Regions from separate parts of the Ruegeria sp. BB5 genome, predicted to be linked through region 3. Evidence: riboswitches for the same ligand, from Rfam matches in the RefSeq annotation. Region 3 holds a riboswitch; each other region holds the start of a gene.
The links. Region 3 has a riboswitch for cobalamin ahead of ACR0DL_RS18290 (hypothetical protein). Riboswitches for the same ligand answer to the same signal wherever they lie in the genome.
Positions count from the first base shown of each region.

Region 1: another riboswitch for cobalamin. It lies ahead of ACR0DL_RS07720 (CbtB domain-containing protein); the one in region 3 lies ahead of ACR0DL_RS18290 (hypothetical protein).
Region 2: another riboswitch for cobalamin. It lies ahead of ACR0DL_RS07650 (DUF1636 family protein); the one in region 3 lies ahead of ACR0DL_RS18290 (hypothetical protein).

Region 1 is NZ_JBQFUX010000001.1:1,546,191-1,549,457, reverse strand. It holds gene ACR0DL_RS07735 (DUF1636 family protein) at 1-152, shown strand, start outside; gene ACR0DL_RS07730 (hypothetical protein) at 149-643, opposite strand; gene ACR0DL_RS07725 (CbtA family protein) at 710-1,408, opposite strand; gene ACR0DL_RS07720 (CbtB domain-containing protein) at 1,413-1,583, opposite strand; cobalamin riboswitch at 1,620-1,826, opposite strand; gene cobF (precorrin-6A synthase (deacetylating)) at 1,870-2,613, opposite strand; gene cobA (uroporphyrinogen-III C-methyltransferase) at 2,606-3,267, opposite strand, start outside.
Region 2 is NZ_JBQFUX010000001.1:1,532,106-1,535,372, forward strand. It holds gene ACR0DL_RS07640 (NAD(P)-dependent oxidoreductase) at 1-308, opposite strand, end outside; gene ACR0DL_RS07645 (LysR substrate-binding domain-containing protein) at 411-1,295, shown strand; cobalamin riboswitch at 1,368-1,576, shown strand; gene ACR0DL_RS07650 (DUF1636 family protein) at 1,660-2,049, shown strand; gene cobW (cobalamin biosynthesis protein CobW) at 2,046-3,101, shown strand; gene cobN (cobaltochelatase subunit CobN) at 3,105-3,267, shown strand, end outside.
Region 3 is NZ_JBQFUX010000010.1:50,340-53,606, forward strand. It holds gene ACR0DL_RS18275 (bifunctional 2',3'-cyclic-nucleotide 2'-phosphodiesterase/3'-nucleotidase) at 1-359, shown strand, start outside; RNA gene ffs (signal recognition particle sRNA small type) at 399-497, shown strand; gene ACR0DL_RS18285 (alpha/beta hydrolase family protein) at 530-1,387, opposite strand; cobalamin riboswitch at 1,523-1,743, shown strand; gene ACR0DL_RS18290 (hypothetical protein) at 1,827-2,234, shown strand; gene ACR0DL_RS18295 (protein-tyrosine phosphatase family protein) at 2,236-2,730, opposite strand; gene ACR0DL_RS18300 (DNA polymerase III subunit gamma/tau) at 2,864-3,267, shown strand, end outside.

The DNA.
Region 1 (3,267 bases), on a different contig from region 3:
ACGTGTTTTCGGGGGTCGATATCGTTACCGATGCCGAAGACATCGTCGCGACCTGCAAAGCCTATTTGGACAGTCCCGCAGGTTGGATCGAAGACGCCCGACCCTGCGGGCGACTTCGGATGTGTTTGCGCGCGCGGATACCGGCGCTTTAATCGACCTGAACGGTCACGGCAGCGCTGACCGGTACGTTGTCGACCGTCAGTGCGCTGTGGCTGTTTGCGTTCAGCGAAACCGAAACCTCGACCTCTCCCTTCGGAAGGTCGGGGATGTGTATCCAGTTGCCGTAGAGCCGGGCTAGTTTCTCGCCATTGACGTAAACATGCGCGTGGCCTTCGCCGTCTACGTCGGCTGTTGACGCGTTTTCCGGGGCAAACCGGAAATTCTGCGGCATGACGTGCAGGTTCCACCCGGCCATCGGGTCCTGGGTCAGCGCGATTGCAACGCTGGGCGCGTCCGCCCCTGCGGGCAGGTTTACCGTGGTCGAATGGTCATGGGCCATCGCTTCGGCATGCGCGCCGCCGTGATGGGACGGATCGCCATGATCGTGGCCGTCAAACGTGACGCCATTGGCGGCCGCCAGCACAAAACCAGCACCACCACCGAACACAAGGCCGATTGCAAAAAGGGCAAGTGAGCGTGCCATTTTTCTTTCCTTTAGGGCAAAAAGAAACGCGCCGGGCAGAACCCGGCGCGTAATTATATGAGAGGATCAGGCCGCTGCTTCGACGCGTTTGCCTTCGCTTTGCCAGAAATACCCGGCAAAGGCACCGACCAGAACCCAGGCCACCAGACCGATGCCAAAGGCGCGAGCGGCGAACAGAGCGCCGATCTCGGTCGGGACGGGGCCGGTGAACACATCCGGTTCGGGCGCTCCGATCAGATGGGGTGCCAGCAACAGGGCTGCTGCGATCACATAGCTGATCAGGTTGCCGCCAAACGCAATCAACCACAGCGCAACAAGCGCAGCACCAACCGTGGCAAACCACCAGACCTGTCGGGCATAGACGTCAGCCGCCGCTACACCAGGCACCTCTGGTGCCAGGGTAAAGCCAGGCGCCAGATGAAAGGCGATGAACCCAGCCAGACCCCAAAGCACGCCGGTACGGCCATCAATCGTGTGGCCCTGGCCTTCGGCCACGGACATCAGGGCAACCATCAGCAGCGCGTAACCGGTATAGGTCAGCATGGTGAAGATGACGCTCAGCGCGTCACGGGTCAGTTCCGAGAACATGCCCGGCAATTCGGGATGCGCCGAAACGGCTTCGGCTCCGAAATGCACCAGCTCACCGGATTCGTACAGCTCTGCGTGCAGCAAAACAGGTTGCACAAAGACCAACTGCAGCAAGGCGGCTATCAGCCCCGCTGCAGCACCAGCGAACAACGCGCTGGTCAGTATACGACTGAACATGGTCTTAGTGGCAGGGGAAGCCGGTCGCGTGGCGCACGTCGTGTGCTGCGTCATGCAGCGCCGCGGCCTGTACGTGACCGGTCAGGGTGATGATACCCAGACCCAGAACCACCGCGAACATGACCGGAAGGATACCGGCGCGCGAGGCGGATGCTGTTTGCGTTTGTGTTGCCATCTTTTAATCTCCTTTGCCGCCGCACCCGACGGCCGGTGTTTCAATTGTCGCCTGGCAGGTCTCCTGGCTTGCGGGTCGATGCCTCTGTTCGCCTTCCCCCTGAGAACAGGAGTGGCTGGTTGAACAGGGGCTCTCCGCTTACAGTCGCGGGGGCGGCTGTGGATTTGGCTGCCATGGCAGTCGCACCACATTCCCTCTTAGCATCCGGATGTCTCCGGCAGGACCAGACGCGTTCATTTAGCCTCTATGGTGCCGCTGGTGCAATCGTCATTTGCGACCTTTTAGGTCAGATCACGCGCTTTTTCAGCAAATAGATATCCATGATCCAGCCATGATCGGCACGTGCCTTGGCGCGGGTGTCCAGAATCTCCTGCGCCACATCGGTCAAAGCGCCTTTGATCAGGATTTCCTCTTTCATGCCGACATAGGCACCCCACCAGATGTCATAATCGGCCATGTCCAGGGATTGAAACGAACACTCGCCATCCAGCATTACCGCTACTTTCGAGGCATTTGCCGGCCAGCCTTCATCCCTGATCCGCCGTCCGGTGGTCACAACAAAAGGCGCGCCCAGATCATTGATCGGAATGGCGTGGGCGGCCGTCAATGCCTGCAGCGCGGTGATGCCAGGGATCACCCGTGTCGAGGGCTGAGGGTCCAGCCGCGACGCGATTCGCAGCGAGCTGTCATAAAGCGACGGGTCGCCCCAGATCAGCAGCGCCACTTGTCGCGCATCTGGATGGGCAGCAATCGCCTCGTGCCAGCGCAGGGCAATGGCATCATGCCATTCGTCGACCCCACGTAGATAGCCATTATCAGCCCGGCGCTTGGGAATGTTGAAATAGGCGATCTGCGTCGGAGTGCCAGTCACAGCTGCAATGATCTCTTCGCGCAACCCGGCCAGATCAGCCTTGTTCTCACCCTTGTGCGGGATCAGGATCAGGTCTGCATCGCGGATGGCATTTGCTCCTTGCAAGGTCACGTGATCCGGGTTGCCAGTGCCAATTCCGATCAGAGACAATTCAAACATCGTCGAACTCTGCCAACGGGCCATACAGGATCAGCGCCGGGGCTGTGCCGATCTCGGCCTCCAGCTTTTGCGACAGCGCGCCAATTGTTGCACGGTGCAGGCTCTGGTCGGGAGTCGATACGGATTCGGCTATCAGGGCTGGTGTTTCCAGCGGCAGGCCATGCTCATGCAGTGCATTTACCAACAGGGGAAAGGTCCGTTTGCCCATGAACACCACAGTCGTTGCATCCGGATCGGCCAGCGCGGGCAGGTTCAGATCTTCGGGCAGTTTGCCACTGACATCGTGGCCAGTGACAAATTGCACCCGCCGCGCAGTCAGGCGTCGTGTCAGGGGTATTCCTGCTGCTGCCGCCGCCGCAACCGCCGAAGGGATACCAGGGATGATTTCGTATTCGATCCCGGCCGCACGCAGGGCAACCAGTTCTTCCTCCAGCCGGCCAAACAGCCCGCCATCACCGGATTTCAATCGCACTACGCGAGCACCGGTCTTGGCGTAATCCACCAACAGGCGGCTCACGTGATCCTGCTTGGGTGAGGGTCGCCCGGCCCGTTTGCCCACGCCCACCAGATCTGCATCGTCATGCGCATGACTTAGGATCGGGCCGCTGCTGAGGTCATCAAACAGCACCGCATCTGCTTTTTGCATCCGGTCGA
Region 2 (3,267 bases), on a different contig from region 3:
GCGCCCAGTCGTTTAACCTCGGCTTCGTCGGTGGTCGACATCTCCATCCAGATCTTGCCCGGCCCGACCTCGGGCAGCAAATCTTGCATCACTGCGTCCGAGGCCGCCGGGGACGGCAGGCAGGTTATAACGGCATCGCAGTCCCGCATCATCTGCGCCGGGCTTTCCGCGGCTTCGGCCCCCTTGGCCACAAACTCGGCCACCAAATCGGGGTTAAGGTCGTGAACCGTCAGGTCAATCCCGTTGCGCAGAAGCGAGCCGGACAGTTTGCCGCCCACATTTCCTAAACCGATAAATCCGACTTTCATGTTTCCCTCCTGACGGTCGTATTCGGGCCGAGTATCAGTGTTGTCTGTTAGAAACGAAAATGATTAATAATGCCAATTATGGTCAAAATAATTTGGTGATATATGGACCGCCTTCCAAACCCCACATGGTTGCGCAGCTTTGAAACCGCCGCGCGGCATCTGAATTTTACCACCACAGCAAAAGAGCTGGGCCTGACGCAGACGGCGGTCTCATTGCATATCCGGTCGCTTGAGGCCGAGCTTGGGCAAAAGCTGTTCACCCGGAATGCCCGGCGGTTGGAACTGACTGAGCTGGGGCAGTCTTATTCGTTGACTGTGCGGCGTGCGCTTGGTGACATCGCCCTGTCCACCAACAGCCTGTTCGGCCCTGCCTCTCGCCAGACCCTGACAATCCGTGCGGCGATATCGACAGCCACCTATTGGGTCGCGGCGGAACTGCCCGACTTTACCGCTCGCCACCCCGAGATCCCCGTACGCCTTGTCTCGCACATCTGGAATGACAGCGTGGCCCCCGGCGATGTGGATGTGGAAATCCGGTTGGGTTATGGCGATTGGCCCGGCGTTCAGTCCGAAAAGCTGACAGACGAAATGCTGGTACCGGTATGCCGGGCCGGGGACTCGCCCGCGACCCTGAACGTACTGCGGCAAGGCCCTCTGATTCATATCCTTGGATACGAAGACAACTGGGCGCGGTACTTTCAGGCCAACGGGCTCTCGCTTCCGGACCAGCCGCCCCGACATTCGGTGGACACCTCGGTCGCAGCACTGCAACTTGTGATGGCCGGGGCGGGCTATGCAACGGTTCTGGAACGGTTCGCCAGGAATGCGATCCGGCAGGCCGCGCCGATTGCAATTGCGGGCCCTGCGATTCCCTTTGCCCAGTCGCATTACCTGATCAGTACACAAGGCGCTGCGCAATCGACCGCTGCGGCAGGGTTGTTTTGCGCTTGGCTGCGCGAGAGGCTGGCCGCGCATGCCGCGGATTGACACAGGCTGGTCGCTTTTTCGGTTTGAACGATTTCACCATGCGCCTCGTGCTTGACAAGCCCCCTGCCCGTGCCGCATGTCGCATGCGTTGGTGTCCATCTTCGGATGGATGAAAAGGGAATGCGTCAGCGGGCAACCGTCAAACGCAGCCGCCCCCGCGACCGTGACCGGAGAGGGTGCCCAATGCCACTGGCCCGCAAGGCCGGGAAGGCGGGACATCTGCCGGGGCAAACGCCCCGACATCCGCAAGCCGGGAGACCTGCCAGCGCCCGAAGTTGAAACCGGACGGGGTGATCCGGTGTCGGGTCCATGTGCAGACGTGGCCCGCATGAAACCCCGTCCCCTGCAAAGAGGATTTGGGGGGATGAGAGACGTGACCGAGACTGCACCAGTCGAGCTGCTGGTCTGCACGACCTGTCGGCGTGGCCTGCCGATTGAAGACGATGCGCAACGTCCAGGTGCCCTGCTGCACAAAGCACTGGAAGACGCCGATTTGCCCGAAGGTATCGTGCTGAAGCCGGTCGAGTGCCTGTCAAATTGCGATCAGGGTTGCTCCATAGTGCTGCGCGGCGGACCAACCCGCTGGACCTTTGTGTACGAAAACCTGAACGAAACCGACCATGTCGACACCATCGTCGAAGGCGTCACCAAGTACCTCTCCGCCGAAGACGGTCTGGTCAAATGGCGCGAACGTCCCGAACATTTCCGCAAAAACTGTGCGGCCCGCATTCCCCCGATTGGAGCCCTGAAATGAGCAACCTCGAAAAACTCCCCGTCACTGTGATCACCGGCTTTCTGGGTTCGGGCAAAACCACGCTGGTCAAACATCTAATGCAGAACCCGCAGGGCAAGCGTCTGGCCGTTGTCGTCAATGAATTTGGCGATGTGGGTGTGGATGGCGACATTCTGAAATCCTGCGCCATTCCCGATTGCCCGGCGGAAAATATCATGGAACTGGCCAATGGCTGCATCTGCTGCACCGTGGCCGATGATTTCATTCCGACCATCGAGGCGCTGATGGCACTGGAGCCGCGCCCTGATCACATCCTGATCGAAACGTCCGGTCTGGCTCTGCCAAAGCCGCTGTTGAAAGCGTTTGACTGGCCCGATATCCGCTCGAAAATCACCGTGGATGGCGTGATCGCTCTGGCCGATGCCGAGGCTGTCGCCGCCGGTCGCTTCGCCCCGAATGTCGAGGCTGTGGACGCCCAGCGCCTGGCCGATGACTCGATCGACCACGAAACACCCCTGTCCGAGGTTTTCGAGGATCAAATTTCCTGCGCCGACATCATCCTGCTTACCAAGCCCGATCTGGCTGGTCCGGAAGGCGTGGCAAAGGCCAAAGAAGTGATCGCAGCCGAGGCTCCGCGCCCCCTGCCCGTCGTCGAAGTTGCCGAAGGCGCTGTGGACGTGCGCGTCGTACTGGGGCTTGAGGCTGCCGCCGAGGATGACATGGATGCACGCCCGTCGCACCACGATGGCCACCACGATCATGAACATGACGATTTCGAAAGCATTATCGTCGAGTTGCCGGAACAGACCGATCCGGCAGCACTGGTTGCTAATATCGAACGCTTGGCAAATGAGCTGAACATCCTGCGGGTCAAAGGTTACGCCGCTGTCCAAGGCAAACCGATGCGCTTGTTGGTCCAGGCGGTTGGCGCACGCGTGCGACATCAGTACGACCGCCCATGGGAACCCGGCGAAGAGCGCCGCTCGCGTCTGGTGGTGATTGCCGAACATGACGACATCAAAGAGGCCGCGATCCGCGAGATCCTCGTGGGTGTGACCGAGGCCGCCGAGTAAGCCATGCACGTCGTCTTCCGCGAAAGCCACGGGCTCGAGGAAACCGAGACCCCGACCGATCTGGGCCAAAGCCCGGCGGATCTGGTGGTGCTGTCCTTTTCGGACAGCGACCTCGGAGCTTTCGCGGCAGGCTGGCATCGCGGTGGCGGGGCTGAGGGGCGGATGC
Region 3 (3,267 bases):
TTCGCAACATTCGCTTTGACGGCCAACCGATGGCCGCCGATCAACGGTTCGTCGTCGCACTGAACAATTACCGTGCCAATGGCGGGGGTCACTTTCCCTTTGTTGATCAGGCCGAGCCCATCGCGCTGCCGAACCTGCCTGTTCAGCGCGTCTTGCAGGACTATCTGTCCGGCGCACTGCCGCAAGATCCCTTGCAATATGCGTCCTATCCTTTTGGCTTTGCCTCGATGCAGGGCGCGACTGCGCTATTAAGAACCGGTCCGAAGGCACAAACTCACATTGCCGAGCTTGAAGAATATGACCCCCACGTCGTCGGAGAAGACGATGAGGGCTTTTTGCTGATCCGTTTGACGCTCTGACGGGTTGTGTTTCCTGCGCCCGTTGCCTATATCAGACCCCGAGAGGTTGGCGCGGGCGAGCGCCTCGCCAACCTGGTCAGGTCCGGAAGGAAGCAGCCACAACGAGCCCCGCTTGGGTCGATGTCCAACCTCTCACTTAAACTCCCGACATTGAATTGTTGCGAACAGGCCTAGGCAATCAACCGTGGCCAGACAGCCGAATTGCGCCGGGCAAAGGCACCGATATGGCCAACCTCGGACAGTCCGAACTCGGCCGGAGACAACAAATGGCGGCGTGCGTTGGGCCCGTACAGATCAGCCAGCCGCCAGACCGCGTTCTTTGGCACCAGATCGTCATCCTCAAAGCTGAACAGATCCACTGGTGTGTCTGACTGTGCCCAGCGGGCCTCGGGCAAGGACACGCCGATTTCGGGCAGGTAGTTGCGCGGCGCAGTACACCAGCGGCGCCACTGCCAATAGACACTGGCAGGCAGGTTCGATCCGAATCCCAGTGCCTTGCCCGGCAGGTAACCCAGCGCTTTTACGGCCAGGGGCGCGTGTCCGTACCAAAACAGCAAAGCCAACGCCCGATAAGGCCAGGGATGGTCCGACACAGTCACCGGCCCGGCGCAGACGCAGATCATGCGGTCGATCTGATCAATATCGGGCTGAATCGGCCCCAGCATACCGCCGACGGAATGGCCGATGCTCCAGTGCTGCGCGTCGGGGTATCGCCTGCGCATCTCGGCCCGAGCCGCAGGCATGTCGATCAGCGCCCAATCCGCCATCGTGGCCTGAGCTGACTTCAATGGCCTGCTCTGCGAATGACCGAAATCGCTGTAATCATAGGTCAGACAGGCAATGCCATGTTCCGCAGCCAACCAGCGTGCGAAGTGCTGATAATAGTCGCGCGGCACTCCGGTGGCGCTGTGGATCACCACTGCGATCCCAGGTTCGGCCACCGGCAGGTACAGCCGAGCCGACAGTTGGGTCGAACCAGAAGGAAACTGAAAATCCTCGGTTAAAACAGCTTGTGCGGTATCCAGCATGGCGCCCTCAATCTGAACCGATTAGTTCACCACCCCAAACGGCATCTTTTGCCACCCTAAGTCAATCCTGTTTCCGCATGACCACGCGTCCACTTTGCCCCACCAAAAGGCGGCTTGACTCAGGTCACCCCTACCCGCTAGCGATTGGGTGATGGTTCTCGTCCCCGGTCCCCGGGGCGGGATGAAAAGGGAACACGGTGCGGTTCTGCCCGGAATACCGGAACGAACCAAGGCCGCGACTGCCCCCGCAACTGTAAGCGGTGAGCAATGCCGAAACACCACTGGCCGCAAGGCTGGGAAGGTCGGCAACGCAACGACCCGCAAGTCAGGAGACCTGCCATCGAACAAGAAACCGAAACTCGGGCGGGGTGTCCGGGCAGGTCGTCAGCACGCTGTCACACCTGATCCATGCCCCCGTTCCACGCGCGGAGGGCGCAATATGATCTGGAAGACAAAGACGAACCAGTATTCCGCAACCGTTTGCCAACGCACCGGAAAAACCTGTCCGGCGCTGGCACAGATGGCGCGCGCGATCGTGCAGGCGATGGACGCGGCCGTTCCTGCGACGACGTTTGATTTTGAGTTCGACGGCAGCACTGAGCTGGCCTATTGCACGCAAGGATGCAGCGCACGGTTTCGCGCTCAAAAAGACCTGATCCGGGTCTTTTGTGGAACAAGCGAGGATGCGCCCCTCGAGTCGCTGGATGCTTACGCAGATATGATGTTCGGCCCGGATGTGACCATGCGCCCCGCAGGCATGCTAACCACCCCCCCCTGCGCCATGCTTGAGGTCACAGCGATCCCGCCCAACCCGGTGGCACAGGCAGAGCGGCAGGTGGCGCTCTGATCTAGCCGCGCGTCCGCCCAAGGGCTGCCCATTCCATCTGGCCGTCGGTCTCGACGGCGCAGGACCGCACCGCCCGCAAACGGGCCAACGCTGTCTCGGGGTCTTCGCCATGCTCGACCATAAGGCGCAGCACGATCATCCCGGACCGGCCACAGCCGCCCCGGCAATGCACCAGCACCCGCCCCCCGCAGGACAGGATATCAGTCGCCGCAGGGCTGACACTGCCCCACGCCGCGTCAACCTCAGGAGGCGGCGTACCGAAATCCGCAACCGGCAGATGCACCCATGCGATATTGAGTGCGTGCAGGTCTTCGCCAAGCCCACTTGCGCCCTCTTGCAGTATTTCGACCTCGGTGGTCATCGAGATCACAAGATCCGGCTGCCAGTCGCGGATCATTCCCAAGTCCCGCGTATACCCGCCACCGCGCCCCGGAAGGGGCGACAAGGCAACGGTGCCGTTTCCAATCTGAACTGAATGAAGTGCGAACTGGCTCACTACGGACCCTCCCTGATACTCGCTTCTAAGGCGTGCAAATTGTGCTGCAAACCGAAATTCACCCAAGCCTGCTGTGGACGCGGGCGGCGGGGGTCTCTACGCTGCATCGGAACCCGAATCCGACAGAGCAGATATGAACGACACGCCCAGCCCCGCCTATCAGGTTCTTGCCCGCAAATACCGCCCGGAAACTTTTGCCGATCTCGTCGGTCAGGATGCCATGGTGCGCACGCTGAAAAACGCGTTCGAGGCCGACCGCATCGCGCAGGCCTTCATCATGACCGGCATTCGCGGTACCGGCAAAACCACCACGGCCCGGATCATCGCCAAGGGCATGAACTGCATCGGCCCCGATGGCGAGGGTAAGCCGACCACGGAACCCTGCGGCCAATGCGAGCATTGCGTGGCCATTATGGAAGGCCGCCACGTCGATGTGATGGAGATGGACGCCGCCAGCCGCACCGGTGTGAACGATATTCGCGAGATCATCGACAGCGTCCGCTATCGCGCCGCCAGTGCGCGCTACAAAATCTATAT